DNA from 3 places in the Cytobacillus dafuensis genome. Region 3 is predicted to be linked to each of the others. Evidence: riboswitches for the same ligand, from Rfam matches in the RefSeq annotation. Region 3 holds a riboswitch; each other region holds the start of a gene.
The links. A riboswitch is a leader RNA that binds a small molecule or an ion and turns the genes downstream of it on or off. The one in region 3 is predicted to bind glycine.
Positions count from the first base shown of each region.

Region 1: it holds a riboswitch for glycine, as region 3 does, so the genes downstream of both, gcvT (glycine cleavage system aminomethyltransferase GcvT) here and FSZ17_RS22825 (phosphoglycerate dehydrogenase) in region 3, are expected to answer to the same signal.
Region 2: it holds a riboswitch for glycine, as region 3 does, so the genes downstream of both, purU (formyltetrahydrofolate deformylase) here and FSZ17_RS22825 (phosphoglycerate dehydrogenase) in region 3, are expected to answer to the same signal.

Region 1 is NZ_CP042593.1:3,334,364-3,339,968, forward strand. It holds gene gcvPA (aminomethyl-transferring glycine dehydrogenase subunit GcvPA) at 1-948, opposite strand, end outside; gene gcvT (glycine cleavage system aminomethyltransferase GcvT) at 966-2,072, opposite strand; glycine riboswitch at 2,240-2,330, opposite strand; gene FSZ17_RS15920 (DEAD/DEAH box helicase) at 2,607-4,295, shown strand; gene FSZ17_RS15925 (YqhG family protein) at 4,273-5,067, shown strand; gene FSZ17_RS15930 (YqzE family protein) at 5,148-5,333, opposite strand; gene comGG (competence type IV pilus minor pilin ComGG) at 5,445-5,605, opposite strand, start outside.
Region 2 is NZ_CP042593.1:871,429-877,033, reverse strand. It holds gene FSZ17_RS04365 (TerC family protein) at 485-1,270, opposite strand; gene FSZ17_RS04360 (FbpB family small basic protein) at 1,903-2,046, opposite strand; gene purU (formyltetrahydrofolate deformylase) at 2,109-2,978, opposite strand; glycine riboswitch at 3,263-3,342, opposite strand; glycine riboswitch at 3,345-3,447, opposite strand; PreQ1 riboswitch class I at 3,608-3,652, shown strand; gene FSZ17_RS04350 (QueT transporter family protein) at 3,661-4,146, shown strand; gene FSZ17_RS04345 (aspartate kinase) at 4,190-5,551, opposite strand.
Region 3 is NZ_CP042593.1:4,819,059-4,824,663, reverse strand. It holds gene FSZ17_RS22840 (AAA family ATPase) at 1-1,515, opposite strand, end outside; gene FSZ17_RS22835 (MerR family DNA-binding protein) at 1,625-1,798, shown strand; gene FSZ17_RS22830 (response regulator transcription factor) at 1,779-2,498, opposite strand; ZMP/ZTP riboswitch at 2,843-2,922, shown strand; glycine riboswitch at 3,059-3,139, shown strand; gene FSZ17_RS22825 (phosphoglycerate dehydrogenase) at 3,440-4,639, shown strand; gene FSZ17_RS22820 (hypothetical protein) at 4,961-5,242, opposite strand; gene FSZ17_RS22815 (hypothetical protein) at 5,239-5,605, opposite strand, start outside.

The sequences.
Region 1 (5,605 bases), 1.5 Mb from region 3:
CTCACGCGCTTGAAGCGTTAATACAAAGCCTCTGCGTCCTTCTTCATCTACAGTTTGTCCAACAAGGCGTCCAGGAACTTTTCTCACCAATTTATTCGTTACAGCAAAATAACCACAGTGCGGTCCGCCAAATGCAGTTGGAATGCCAAAAGGCTGTGCATCCCCTGCCACAATATCAGCACCGAGTTTCCCAGGAGGTGTTAAAGCTCCAAGTGAAAGCGGATTGCTTGAAACAACGAACATAGATTTTTGCGCATGGATGATTTCTTCCAGCTCTTTTAATGGTTCAATTCTGCCAAAAAAGTTTGGATATTGAACAATAACAGCAGCAATATCATCACTTATCATTTCTTTCAGTGCTTCTAGATCGGTAACCCCATCATTATGCGGAATTTCAATAACCTCGATATACTGGCCTTTTGCATATGTTTTCACAACATCTTTGGATTCAGGATGAACTGCACTTGAAATAAGAACTTTTTTGCGGCGAGTTTGGCCTGCACTTAGCATTGCAGCTTCTGCCAACGCTGTGCCACCGTCATACATGGAAGAGTTTGCAACATCCATACCCGTTAGTTCACAAATCATTGTCTGGAATTCAAAGATCGCTTGAAGCTCCCCTTGAGAAATTTCCGGCTGATACGGTGTATATGCTGTATAGAATTCTGAACGGGATATTACATGATCAACGATGACAGGCATGTAATGATCATAAACCCCTGCTCCTAAAAAAGAAGTGTTGCTTTTAAGATCTGCATTCTTCTGAGCCATTTTAGTAAGCTCTTTCATCAATGCTGTTTCGGTTGCAGCTGGTTTAATATTATATTCCCCTTTAAATCTAACACTTTCAGGAATATCACTGAATAATTCATCGATTGAGTTTACACCGATGGTTGCGAGCATTTCTTTCTTATCCGTCTCAGTCATCGGTAAATAGCGATGTTTCATCATTTAAGTCTCCCCTCCTATTTTTTCTCTCTTTTATAAAATGGCGTAGCTGCCACTACTGCCTTAAGGCGCTTTCCACGAATTTCAACTTCTACTTCTGTACCAACAGCAGTATTTTCAATAGATAGTAAAGCTAGGCCAATATTTTTCTTTAATGTTGGCGATTGTGTACCTGTTGTCACTTCTCCGATTTGCTCTTCACCCTTAAAAACCAGGTAGCCATGACGTGGAATTCCGCGGTCAATCATTTCGATACCAACTAATTTTCTTGAAAGTCCATCTTCTTTTTGCTTTAATAGCACTTCTTTTCCAATAAAATCAGCTTCTTTATTTACTTTCACTGCAAAGCCAATGCCAGCTTCTAACGGTGAAATTTCTGGAGAAAGCTCTTGACCATAAAGAACCAAGTTAGCCTCAAAACGCAATGTATCGCGAGCACCTAATCCACAAGGAATAGCACCTTCTTCTTTACCAGCTTCTAAAATATCCTTCCAAATTGAAACTACATCATTAGCATCGCAATATACTTCAAACCCGTCTTCCCCTGTATAGCCAGTTCTAGAAACAAGGGCTTTTTTACCATTTAAATCAACATCATTTTGGAATTTAAAAAAGCCAATATCTGATAGATTTGTATTACTAGCAAGCTTTTGCAATACACTCTCTGCCAATGGACCTTGGATGGCAACTTGTGCTGTCTGATCAGAAAGATTTTTAATTTCTACATTACCCTCAAGATGATCAGCAAGCCATTTGTAATCTTTTTCAATATTAGATGCATTTACAACAAGTAAAAAATGATCATCTGTAAATTTATAGACAAGTAAATCATCAACAGTTCCGCCATTTTCATAACACATAGCAGTGTACTGGGCACCAAAATCTTTCAATTTTGAGATATCATTTGTCATCATTTTTTGAAGATAGGAAAGGCTATCAGGCCCCTTTACTTCAATTTCACCCATATGGGATACATCAAACAAACCAGCTTTAGTACGGACTGCTTCATGCTCTTCTTTAATGCTAGAAAATTGAACTGGCAGATCCCAGCCGCCAAAATCAATTGTCTTTGCGCCATAGTCCTTGTAAACATCGTATAACGGTGTACGTTTTAACTGTGACATCCACTTGTCCCCCTTATAATATTTATTAAAAGCTTGAAATTTGAACAAAAAAAGGACAGAAAATCCCCTATATTTCAAGAAGATCCCTGTCCTTGCACCTGAAAGTTTACCGAATAACGGTTTTCCCCTTTGGTGGCTCCAAAATAATAGAGCGCTCTCCAGAGTTACGTCAAATAAGGGTTCTTTTGCCTGAGAGATTCACAAATCCATTGCTTGCTCCTTCGGCGCCACAAAAGTAGTCTCTCCCCTTATTGTCATCCGTATTTATAAAATTTTTCAAGTTGGTTCATACTAAACAAAATGGCGTCTTGACCGTCAATTTGCATGAATATGAGTTAGCTAGCTTTCACCTTTCAACTCGAAACCAAATTTGAAAATCAATAAAAATATATTTCGATAAACTAAATGATTGTGGCAAATTTCAAAACTTTCAAAGCTATTCTTATCCTACCATTAGAAGGTCATTTGGGCAATGGGTAATCTGATTCTAACTACAAAACGAATACTTCCAATTTTTTAAAGGAGCTGTTTTTAATGACAGTGCGGATTGAATTTGATTCCTCTTGGCAGGAGGAGTTTTTAACTAGAATTGAAAATGACGGACCTTGGGGGAACTGGGAGCTATATAAATTAGCAGTAGAAGTAGAAACTCATACCACCATTCCTGATTTTGAAGGATTGCAAGCTCCAAAACATCTTTCAGGCCTTACCCCATTGCCACATCAACTTGAAGTTGCCAAGCAGGTTGTAGAAAGTATGAATGGAAAAGCTATTCTTGCTGATGAAGTTGGATTAGGGAAAACAATTGAAGCAGGATTGATATTAAAGGAATATATGATTCGAGGATTAGTTAAAAAAGTGCTCATTCTTGTGCCAGCCTCCCTTGTTACCCAATGGGCAATTGAGCTGAACACTAAATTCTTCATCCCTGCAGTAACACAACGTAAAAGCTATGTATGGGAGCAGTGTGATGTGGTCGTTTCATCCATTGATACCGCAAAACGTAATCCTCATAGAGATATCATATACAAGCAGGATTATGACTTAATCATTATTGATGAAGCACATAAGCTTAAAAATAATAAAACGAAAAACTATGAGTTTGTTCAAAATTTAAAAAAGAAATTCTGTTTGCTCTTAACTGCTACTCCCATTCAAAACCGCATTAGCGAAATCTTTAATTTAGTTTCTTTATTAAAGCCCGGGCATTTAGGAAATGAGTCAGCTTTTTATCAAAAATACAATAAAGATTCCCGTGACTTGAATGATCATGAACATTTAAAAGAGCTTGTCAATAAAGTTATGATCCGAAACAGAAGAGCTGATACAGGTATTGAATGGACGAAGCGAAAGGTCGAAACCATTCCAATAGAATTCAATATAGAAGAAAGAGACCTTTACGATGCAGTCAGCAGCCTTCGCAGGGAAGGTGATTGGTTAAGCTCTAGCCAATTTTCTGTTATGACACTTCAGCGTGAAGCATGCAGCAGCCGAGAAGCGGTCTATTTCACTCTTAAAAATATGCTAGAAAAACAAGTTGAGCCCTCAAAAGATTTCCAAGACCATATTCAAGCTTTAATCTCTAAGGTGGAAGCTGTTCAGCAAAATTCAAAAGCCGAAAAAGCACTTGAATTAATTCAGCAAATCAATGATAAAGTGATCATTTTTACAGAATATAGGGCAACGCAGATGTATTTGCAATGGTTCCTCAAACAATACGGAATTACATCCGTTCCATTTAGAGGAGGTTTCAAACGAGGGAAAAAGGACTGGATGAGGGAGCTTTTCCAAAAAAACGCCCAAGTCCTTATTGCTACTGAAGCAGGCGGTGAAGGTATTAATCTTCAATTTTGTAATCATATTATCAATTTTGATCTGCCATGGAATCCAATGAGGCTTGAGCAGAGAATCGGTCGTATACATCGCCTCGGACAGGAGAAAGACGTTATGATCTATAATTTTGCCATAAAGGATACTGTTGAAGAGCATATTTTAAAACTTTTATATGAAAAAATTCATCTATTTGAAAAAGTAATTGGCGATTTAGATGATATTCTGACAAAACTGGATTTTGGTAATGTAGAGGATCATCTAGTTGATATTTTTGGCAAATCAGCTTCAGAAGGAGAAATGAGAATCAAAATGGAGAATTTAACAGCGATGATTCAGTTTGCTGAAGAAATACGGGAAGGTGAGAGAAATGCAGCAACAGGAAATTCATAATTTCCTCGAGAAATATTTCTATGCGAACGGATGCGAAATCATTCAAAACGGGCAAGGCTATTTAACTGTACAGCTTACAATTGAACTAGATAAAGAGCTGATGAATAGGCCTTTTTACTGGCATTATTTAGAAAAAACTGGTGGAGTACCTAATCCAATGCAGCTCACATTGATTACAAATCCACATCTTGTTTCTGATCAAATGAAAGGGGAGACCATTCACTTTGGATCCCCTCGCCTCCACCAAATTTTTGAGTCAACGAAAAACTTAGCCGGCTCTATTCGTTTATATGAAAAGCACAATAAACCACCAGGACAGCAGACTCCTTTAAGACCTTGGCTTGGTATGAATATCCGGATCTCATATGAATGCGACAGGAAAAGAGATGTCTTTAAATCAATTGGGTTACAATTAATAAATGGGCAAATGATTGAGGGTTTTCATGATAAACTTCTAAACTTACCTCTGACACCGAAAATTCCTGACTATTCGTTTACACTCTCACCATTAATTATGCCTAAGAGTGGCATATCAAGAGTGGAAAATTTCTTGAGATATAAGCTTGAACATGAGGATCACTCTTGGGCTGAAGATGCAAGAAAACGCTGGCAAAAGGATTTAAAATTGCTGGAACATTTTTACGAAGAAGCTGAGGAAAAAGATGAAAGCTATGAAATTGAAAAAACAGCTTTAAAAGAGCAATACGAGCCAAAGGTTAAAATTTCAATCGTAAACGGTGGTTTGTTTTATTTAACAGATCAAGCTGTTTAAAAACAGCTTGGAAGCACGGCATTCGCCAGTTCCTTTACTAGCCAAAAGAAACCGGTCATTTGACCGGTTTCTTTTGCTGTTCACTTTCCTCTTTTTCTTTTGACATAATAGTACAAAATATAAGGAATCACACCGAACCACCGAAATAAAAATGGCTCTTTCATATCTTTTTTTTCAAGACGATTTCTTTTCCGTTCATTTTTGGGCTGATCAATATATTTAACTACTGTTTGGGTAATGTATTTTACGTAATCATTCGATTTCAATGGCATCACCTGCTCATTTACATATACTTTTTGATCATTTATCTTAGCTTTCAATTCAAGTATGTCCTTTAACAAAAATTAATAATCAGATGATGAAATTTTGCAACTAAATTAATTTCTTTCTACCCATTTAATCATCTTACCTGATTCTTCATCAAAATAACCAAACCCCTTGATATCAGGATATGATCCTATTTTTAAATTGAAGGTTACCATGTACAGAGTTGCAGTAAGTTGAGACGTTTCATAACGAATCGTTCCATCAGTAAACG
Region 2 (5,605 bases), 970 kb from region 3:
TTTCTCGAAATAGTGGTCTCATGAACACTCTTTGAGACCAATCTCCACGGTTTTTCTCGGAAAAGTGGTCTCATAAACACTCTTTGTGACCACTCTTCACGGTTTTTCTCGAAATAGTGGTCTCATAAACACTCTTTGTGACCACTCTTCACGGTTTTTCTCGGAAAAGTGGTCTCATAAACACTCTTTGTGACCAATCTCCACGGATTTTTCCGGAAAAGTGGTCTCATAAACACTCTTTGAGACCACTCTCCACGGATTTTTCCGAAAAAGTGGTCTCATGAACACTCTTTGTGACCACTCTCCACGGAATTTTCCGAAAAAGTGGTCTCATAAACGCTCTTTGAGACTACTCTTCACGGTTTTTCTCGAAATAGTGGTCTCATGAACACTCATTGAGACCACTCTCCACGGATTTTTCCGAAATAGTGGTCTCATAAACATGCTTTTTTGCGGGTAAAATGCTTAAATCATATAACCCTGATTAACTCACTTTATCTTCAACAGTTACTTCATTATCCTTCTTTGGAGAGAAAAACCATCCAACTACCCCGATAAGGATGAGCACAACATAGAATGTAATTTTCCATTCAGTCGAATGAGAAAATGATTCTGGCAGCACCGCTAATGCCGGGTGTGAAAGTGTGGTCACTGCAAGTTTTACTCCGACCCAACCTACAATAAGAAATGCGGCAACTTCTAGGCCTGGCTTTGTATGCAATAATTTAACAAAGAAATTAGCTGCAAAACGCATAATGATTAATCCAATAAATCCGCCTGCGAATATAACGAGAAATTGCCCGCCATCCATACCTCCAATTTTCGGTAAGCCTGAAGCAGGAAGTGCTACTGCTAGAGCTACTGCAGCTAAAATAGAGTCAATAGCGAATGCAATATCAGCTAATTCCACTTTAAAAACAGTTCCCCAAAAACCTGCTTTTTTCTTCTCTTTTGTATTAACTTCTTTATCCTTATCCTTTTTTATTAATACCTTTCTAAAGATATGGTTAAAGGAAATAAATAATAGATAAAGTGCACCAATTGCTTGAACCTGCCAAATATCAACAAGAAATGATATCGCAAATAAAGAAGCGAAACGGAATACAAATGCTCCGGCAAGGCCGTAAAATAAAGCTTTTTTTCTTTCCTCTTCCGGAAGATGTTTAACCATTATGGCTAAAACCAATGCATTATCAGCTGCTAAAAGACCTTCTAAAACTATTAATACTAATAAAACCGATCCATATTCTAAAAGTATCGAAAAATCCATATTGTTTGACCCCCATTTTTAAATTAAATTATGTGCAAATCGAGCTGAATAAAGGACATTTTCCTTTTCTTCGTTCTTTCTTGCCCTCCTTTTTTCTTATGCGTTCACATTCCTTGAAAATGCTAAGAAAACATGGTGTTCATCTATTTTTTTCAAGCCAACAAAAAACCTTTACCAAAATGCGGTAAAGGTCAGAAACAAAAAATAAAGACCTCTACCCTATTTAGGTAAAGGTCTTGCTAACAACGGAATGTTGCCGACAAAGCCGGGAGCTATGAACTCCGAAGTGACGACCTTATCGTTAAAGCTACTCCCCTTTAGGAGAAACTATACAATTTATATATTTATCATAAGCGAATCCTTACAAATCTGTCAATTATTTTTATAGTTTTTATTTGTCTCAGATTAACGGGCAGTAGACCCCCACTTCAAGTTTGCGAGAGAATCAAAGAATCCTAAGCGGGGGATCAACTGCCCGTAAAGGCCCATAAAATGAACACAGACTAAAAGCGCCACATCGTGTGGCAACGTCTGCGTGACCCACTTCCTGTGGGCCGCAACTAACCATCAGTGGGAGATGAAAGCCCCCCCACTGATGGAAGTTTCACTTTATCCACTAATCCTACCTGTATTCAAACTCTTTGTACGACTTTTTTAGACGTTGTATGTTTATCATCTATGCGCTTTTCAATTACTTCAAGCTGTCCTCGATCTCTCATAAGCTCCTCTTTATTTTTTCTAATTAAACTTGATAAAGTGACTTTTTTTCTAGTCATTTTAAATTCTCCCTCTCTCAATAATTTACGATATAAAACTGAATCCCCATTATGGCTATTTGCTATTCGAATACGATTGTCTTATTCCCATGAACAAGGACTCGGTCTTCAACATGCCATGCAACTGCATCAGCGAGGACCTTTCTTTCTACATGTCTTCCGGCAATTTTTAATTCATCAGCCGAATAGCGATGATTGACACGCATAACATCTTGTTGAATAATCGGCCCCTCATCCAGATCATTCGTAACATAATGAGCTGTTGCACCTATTAGCTTCACTCCCCTATTAAATGCCCTTACGTAAGGGTTTGCACCGACAAAAGCAGGCAAAAAGGAATGATGAATATTAATGATTTGATTAGGATATTTCGCTATAAAATTTGGGGAAAGAATTTGCATATACCTTGCTAAAACAATAAAGTCTACTTTCCCTTCCATTAATTCCATTGCTTTTTGTTCGGCCTCTTCCTTCGTTTCATGCGTTAATGGGATATGATAAAAAGGAATCCCGTAGCTTTCCACTTCGTCTGCTAATTTAGCGTGATTGCTAATGACTAGTGGAATATCAACTGGCAGTTCCTTTGACTTCCACCGCCAAATAAGTTCAAGAAGGCAATGATCCATTTTCGAAACAAATATTGCCATTTTCTTTCTATTTTTTGTGCTGCATAACTGCCATTCCATCGAATGCTCTGCTGCTATCCCATATAAATCTTGTTCAAGCTTTTCAAAAGCTGTTTCAAAATCTTTCAAATCGAATTCTATTCGCATAAAAAACCTTCCAGCATGTGGATCTGTTGTATGCTGATCAAAGTGGACAATATTTGCATGATGTTCTAATAGAAAATTAGAAACAATTGATATTATTCCCGGCTTTTCCGGACACGAAATTAATAGTACTACCCGGCTATCCTTTTCTTTTGTTGCCATCTGCCACACCTCTATTCCTAATAATTAATCATGTATCGCTTTCCCATCTATTACTAAGCAGTTTCATCTAACATCAATAGTTTGTCCATACATTCCCTTTTGAATAATATCGACATCATTCCCTTAAATCTACATAAGAAAACTTAGCGAATGCCTTAGTTTTTCTTAGCGATCTAATTAGAAGATATTTAATTGAACTCACACTTTCACTTTAGTACGTTAATAAACTTAAACTTTCATAATAGCCAAAAAAGGACAGAGAAAGGGTAACTTACTTTACCCTTTCTCTGTCCTTTTACCTGAGAGTTTAAACCCAAATAGGGTCCCCTTTGGTGTCGTACGAATAGCACGAGCTCTCCAGAGACGCGTCCCGTTGTGGTTCCTCTACCTGAGAGATTTGTTCCAAGGGTGTTTAATGGAACTTGCTCCTTCGGTGGCTAGTCATCATGCACTCTCCCACAACCGTCATCCGCCCATATTGAATTTTCTTTAAATTTAGAATAAAACTTATGCATATTTATGTCAACCTTTGAACATTGGTTTAATCTTTATTTTTAGTTCTTGTTCACATATTGTGCATAATTGACGAAAGCCTCAAAATATATTAATATATATGCTTTGGGCAAAGAGCTCACGTGGTTCGTAACCATCCCACGATAAAAAACTAAGGAGAGAATTGAATATGAAAGTAAGGACACTTGTCGGAAATGGCATATTAGCGGCTTTATATATTGCTGTTTCCATGCTTATCCAGCCATTTGGATTTACGGCTGTCCAATTCCGTGTATCCGAAATGTTTAATCACCTAGTCGTGTTCAATAAGAAGTATATATATGGCATGGTTTTAGGTGTGTTTTTAACGAATCTATTATTTTCACCAATGAAAGCATATGATCTTATTTTTGGTGTTGGTCATACGCTGATTTCTTTATTAATCACGATTGTTTGCTGCCGATATATTAAGAACATCTGGGTTCGTATGATCGTGAACTCACTCATTTTCACGTTCATGATGTGGATTATCGCCTTTGAGCTTAAACTAGCATTTGACTTGCCATTCATGCTTACATGGCTCACAACGGCAATCGGTGAGTTTGTTGTATTAATAGTAGGAATGCCAATCATGTATGCTCTTAATAAACGTATTAATTTTGAAAAAACAATATAGAAAAAGAGTTGACGCAGGAGTGCGTCAACTCTTTTTACTATTATTACACTGCTACTGCCGCAAAAAACTCTTCATAAAGTGCCTGAACCGCTCGTTTTTCATCTATTTCCTTAACACCGAACATCATGCTGACCTCAGATGAACCTTGATTGATCATTTCGATGTTAACGTTAGCTTTTGCCAATGCCTTAGAGGCTCTTGCCGTTGTACCGATATTATGACGCATCCCCTCTCCAACAACCATAATGAGAGCTAAGCTATGTTCAATAACCACTTCGTCTGAATCAAGCTCAGTTTTTATGCGATCAACGATTTCCTCTTCCATGCCAGGAGTAAACTGATTTTCTCTTAAAATGATTGAAATATCATCAATTCCAGAAGGAGTATGCTCATAGGAAAGACCATAGCTTTCTAGTATAGCTAAAAGCCTCCGTCCAAAGCCGATTTCTCTATTCATTAAGTATTTACTGACATAAATGCTGCAAAAGCCTTTGTCACTAGCAATACCAATGACAGGACCGTTCGTATTATCTCTTTCATAAACGATTTTCGTACCTGGTGCATTTGGATTATTTGTGTTCTTAATATGTACCGGAATTCCTGCACGGAACGCAGGAACTAGTGCTTCATCATGAAGGACAGTAAAACCTGCATAGGAAAGCTCACGCATTTCCCGATACGTTAATTCCTTAATTTCCTTCGGGCTGTTGATGATAAATGGATTTACAGAATAGACAGCATCAACATCTGTAAAATTTTCATATAATTCGGCTTTAAGTCCATTCGCCAGGATCGAACCAGTAATATCTGAACCACTACGTGAAAAAGTGAATACCTCACCTTCTTTGCTGTATCCAAAAAATCCAGGAAAAATAATAATCCCAGAACGTTCCCGTAACGAGAATAACTTGTCATATGATTCCGGTAAAACCTGAGCATTACCTGGTTCATCACTTACAAAAAGTCCTGCTTCTTTAGGATTTACATAATGGGCTTCCACCCCTTGCTGCCGGAAAAAAGCAGCAACTAATTTGGCGTTATTGTCCTCCCCACTTGCTTTTACTAAATCCATGAATTTGTCAGGATTGCGTTTGTCTGCAGTCAATCTTGTTTGTAGATCCTGTAGAATGTCATTAATAATTTCCTCTGATAGATTCAATTCTTGCGCAATAGCGGCATATCTTTCTATAACTGTGTTTAACTTTTCCTGCGGATTTTTATTTTGCAGGCAAAGCCTTGCACACTCAATTAACAAATCTGTCACCTTTTCATCTTCTGGCGATCTTTTTCCAGGAGCGGAAACAACGACAATTTTTCTCTTTGGATCAGAAACAACAATCTGGAAGACCTTTTCGACCTGCTTTCCAGATGCTAATGAAGATCCGCCAAACTTAACGACTTTCATCCTGACATCTCCTAATCTGTAAAAAATATATCCTAATTTTACTCCTATTCAGAA
Region 3 (5,605 bases):
CAATGCATCATTTACCGGTTTATTTTCATGGAGATCAGTTCCATCTCTATATGCAATCATGATATATACTCGATTTGAATGATTATTTGTGACTAAATAACAAATTAACTCTAATGATGCAGCATCAGCCCATTGAAGGTCATCAATAAAAAATATAAGCGGACAATCATCTGAAATAAGTTTAATCAATTTATGAAACATGATTAAATAGAGGCTGTGATTATCAAATGATGATAGACCCTCAATAATCGGCTGGTTTCCGATGATCCATTCTATTTCAGGCAGAAGAAATGATAGTGAACTAGCATTTGGCCCTAGTTCATGTAGAATTTTTGTTTTCCAGATAGATAGTTCTGCTTCTCCCTTTGATAAAATAATGCGAATCCATGTTTTGAAGGCTTGAATAATTGGCGTATAAGGAATATATCTATGTAGTTGATCAAATTTTCCCTCTAAAAAGATTACCCTATTTTCTATGACACTATTTCGCATTTCGTATACCAGAGAAGTCTTTCCGCTTCCAGAAGTTCCAAAGATAAAAGCGGTTTTTTGATGGCCGCTTAATACATGTTGCAGTCCTTCAGTTAAAATATTTAATTCCTGCTCTCTGCCATAAAGAGTATTTTTTCTTTCGCTTGTCTGTTTGTTTAATATACGAAGAGGGAAATTTTTGACCCAGCCTGTTTTTAAATATTCATGATAACAATGCTCGAGGTCCTTCTTTAATGAATTAGCTGACTGATAACGTTCATCGGGTGATTTCTCTAAGAGCTTCAAAATGATAGTAGAAATAATTTCTGGGATTTCAAGTTGGAATTCTGAAGGTGATTTTGGAAGCCGTGTTAAATGAGAGTGGATAGTTTCTGAAAGACCTGCAGCTGCAAAGGGCAATTGCTTTGTCAGCATTTCGTAGAAAATAATCCCTAGTGTATAAAGGTTAGCGCGGGAATCCGCATGGACATTCATTCTCCCTGTTAATTCAGGTGAGATATAAGCAATTTCCCAAGCAGGAAGTATTTTATTCATTCGGTTACTTTTTAAAGTTTTCCCTTTTATTATAGAATTGAAAATTCCTAATAAGAATACTTGTTGTTTTTCAGTATTGACCATGAAATTATACGGGTTTAAATGAAGAAACATAAAGTCTTTATCATGAGTATTTTCGACAATTTCACATAATTGAATAGCTAAAACAAAAAATTCTTTTAATGAATAGGTTTGTGTATATACATATTTTTTAAAAGGGACACCTCTAAACGGTTCATAAACAGGAAAAATCTCATTGTTTTTTTTCTCTAGTCGCATAGGTGGGACAATACTTGGATGATTCATTTCAGAAATCAATTCAGCTTCTTTCTGTAAATGTTCAAAATCATATGAAGATAAGAGAGAAGGCTCAATTACTTTTTGAATAATGACATAATGGTGATCTATGGAGGAAAAGCCCATGTAATATTTTGCGAATTGGTCAGCATCTTTTTGTTTTAATCGCTTATATCCAGATAGATTTATCAATTTCCTCATCCTTTGGCAAAACTTTAATAAAACTTAAAGTGAATTTATACAGTTCTTATAGTATATATACTAATCTATTTTTAATATAAATTAGATATTGGAGGTCAATATGAAGGAAAAGTATTTGTATGATCGAAAGCCTTCTACTGAGAAATTGAATCAGGTAAACCTAGATAAAGAATGGCTATCCCTTATCATCAAAGCAAAAGCATTAGGTATTTCCTTATCGGAAATAAAAGAAATTTTAAGAAATCACTCCTCAGTTATTCAAAAGCATCGTTAAACTTATAGCCTATTCCTCTCACGGTTTGCACATATTTAGGTTTTGCAGGTTCTGTCTCAATTTTTTTTCTTAAGTTACTAACATGTACCATCACGGTTCGATTATCTCCGAGACTATCCTCACCCCAAATGAGCTGAAAAAGTTGTTCGACACTATATACTCTGCCAGCATTCCTAGCTAAAACGCATAATAATTGATATTCTTTAGCAGGTAAGGTGACTTTTTCTCTTCCTCTTTTTACGACACACTTCTCCATATCAATAGTCAAGTCGGGAAAATGGAGAATGGGGTTTTCCCGAGTTTGCTGTTCTTCACTATTATCAAAACGGCTTTGCCTAGCTCTTCTTAATAATGCTTTTATTTTTGCTACTAACACAGCTGGACTAAAAGGTTTAGTTATATAATCATCTCCGCCGATTCGTAAGCCTAAGATTTTATCGATATCATCTTCTTTCGCACTCAAAAACAAAATAGGAATATTTGATTTTTTTCGTATGGACTGACATGTTTCAAAACCATCCATTCCTGGCATCATTACATCTAATAAAACTAAGTCAAAATCATGCTCCTCAAAAAGAGTAAGTGCCTTCTCACCGCTCTCTGCCATAATTACTATATAGCCTTCATTATTTAAATAAAGATTCAAGACCTCCCTGATATCCTGATCATCATCAACGACTAATACTTTCTCTGCTCTCATAAACATCCCCCTAAGAGTAACCTTTTTACTCCTTTCACTTTTTAATAAAAATAAATGAAATATGCAGTCCCTTTCATCTTATATTACTATAAAAATACCAAATACTCCCTAAATTTCTAATAGATAAAAAATAATCAAGTGCCGAGTATCATTCCGATAATACCTGTCATAATGACAAAAAAAAAGCCGCAATCTTAGAGATACCGCCAATTTACCTGAAATGCTCAAAGCAATTGGCGTTGTGATGGAAAAGGGACAATTTGCGAGCGGGGATAAACGAATTAATTATTTGAAAATTTTAGGTTGAAGGTTGATAGAGGATCTGATAAGATAAAACAAATGAAAAGACTATGTGTGACTGGCGAAAACGGATAACCGTGGGGGAGCACATAGTGTCGAGTAGCCGTTCGCCTGGGCAGAGGTAAGGAAAGTTTTCCTTGCCTCTTTATGTTTATAAGGGGGATCGTGGAGGCGAATCAATACAATATATTTATTTGGATATTCCGCTAACTAAAAACTAAATAATAGATGCTATGATTGTTATGGATCACACTATAACAGGAGCAGCTTCTGGAGAGAATGCAGTTTAACAGCAGCGCCGAAGGGTTCAAAATCTCAGGCAAAAGGACAGAAGAGAGACAAATATTAATACCTATTTGTTTTTTTGACGTCTAAAGAGATTGGAGAACACCAGTCTCTTTTTTTACACTTTAAGAAAGTATAAATTGCCAGCGCAGAAGGTGATCCGACGCAGTTCCCAATTTTAGGAATTAAGTACGACGGACAGGATGTCCTAGTCGGGCGAATGCCACAGGACGTGGCATGTATGAGCGCGATAAGTGCAACTACGCCTCTGTCTTCGCCTTTCCAAGGCTCGCCAATCAGCGAGTTTTCTTTAGTAGATATAAAAAACTATTATATTTAAAGAGGAGAAAACGAAAATGAACACAGTGACTGAAATAAAAGTAAAAACAATAAAAACGTTAAATAATATTGCAGAAAACGGATTGAATGTATTTAATAAAGATCAATATACAATCGACAATGTCAGTGAAAACCCTGATGCTATTGTTGTTCGCAGTTTTAATATGCATACAATTGAGTTCGGCAATCATTTAAAGGCCATAGCACGCGCTGGAGCGGGTGTCAATAATATTCCAGTCGACAAATGCACAGAACGTGGAATTGTAGTTTTTAATACCCCTGGAGCGAATGCGAACGCAGTAAAAGAACTTGTGTTAACTACATTAATGGCTTCATCTCGTAATCTTTTTGCTGGTGTTGGCTGGGTAAAGACATTAGAAGATGAAGGAGAACAAATTCCTAAGCTTGTAGAAGCAGGAAAGAAACAATTTGTTGGAAAAGAAATTAAGGGGAAAACTCTCGGTGTAATCGGTTTAGGTGCAATTGGTGCGCTTGTAGCGAATGATGCGCTCGATTTAGACATGGATGTGATTGGGTTTGACCCGTTTATCTCTGTTGATACAGCTTGGAACTTGTCCCGCAATGTACAGCGCGCTTTGACGATTGAACAGTTGTTTGCTAACTCTGATTATATCACTGTACATGTTCCGCTAACCGATGATACAAGAGGAATGTTCAATGAAGCATCCTTTAGCATCATGAAACCAGGTGTTCATATTTTGAACTTCTCTCGTGGTGAGCTTGTGAATGAAAAGGATATGGCGGTTGCACTTGAAAGTGGAAAAGTAGGGCAGTATATAACGGACTTCCCGAATGAGAATGTGTTAAAAATGAAAAATGCCGTTCCAATCCCTCATCTTGGTGCTTCTACGATAGAGTCAGAGGAAAACTGTGCCATCATGGCGGCTCGTCAGGTAAGGGAATTTCTTGAAACAGGTAATATTAAAAACTCAGTAAATTTTCCAAACGCTTCCATCCCTTATACAGGAAAGCGTCGTTTGACAGCTTTCCACCAAAATGTTCCAAACATGGTTGGCAAGATCACATCTGCTATATCAAACTATCAATTGAACATCGCTGACATGGTTAACAGGAGCCGAGGGGATTACGCCTATACGATCATTGACATTGATAATAAAGTAAACGGCGATATCATTCCTAGTTTGGAGGAAAAAATCAACGAGATCGAGGGTATTATAACAATTCGTATGATTTAAATAAAGTGATCGTCAGAACCGTTCTAAAACATTCAAAAGGGACGAGGTTCCTCGTCCTTTTACTCTTATTTTGTACGTTAAAGAAAGTATAAATTGCCAGCGCAGAAGTCTGGCTATTTGTATCGTAATCCTTTACCGTCCCAACCCCATATATTTTAATAGAAGAATAATATAATTATTATATTGAAGCAGGGAAATAAAAAGAAAAAGCAAATGGACTCGGCAATTGATAAAAGATTCTCGAATCCATTTGCTTTTCATTATTTCTCTCAGTTAACCGCGTTTGAAGACTGTAAGTAATATACAGGTTAATCCCCTTTCTTAAAATCTAAGATTCGTAACACAAAATTTAATGGAACGTTTTACATAAAGCGAACCAATGATTAAAAAGATTGAAACAACAAGTGAGACAGGAATACTTAAAGCGACAGGAAGATCAATGCCATGCCAAATACTCATTTTAATTTGTTCAAAGCCGACTGTTCGTAATATGCCAGCAAGTACTGAGATTAACGCACTCAAAATCAGTCCAGCGTATAGGACGGATAGGACAGGGATTGTTAACGAGCACAAAAAGGTCCGTATCATTTTTTTTATTTTCATTCCTTTTCACTCCTTATGATATGCTGTACTTTAGCGTCTGGAGAGATTGTATAGCTTTCTTTATAATAAAGTGTTTGGATATGACAATTTTTTCCGATTGCTACAACATCCCCTTCGACAATTTCCGCATCTGTATAGGAAAGCTGCAGGTTTTTCCCTTTAATATATTTGCAAGTCAGCTTTTTTTTAAATAAAGATAAAGATATCTTATCCTTTTCTACACATGCTTCATCCGTGATAAGCCTTTCGATTTTACTTTCACCTGACAATTTTAACTGAAAGTGATTTGCCTGTATTTCCTTCGCAAGAACAAATCCGATGGAATCAAATTGTTCGGCATGAAGAATTTGTTCGATTGTCAGC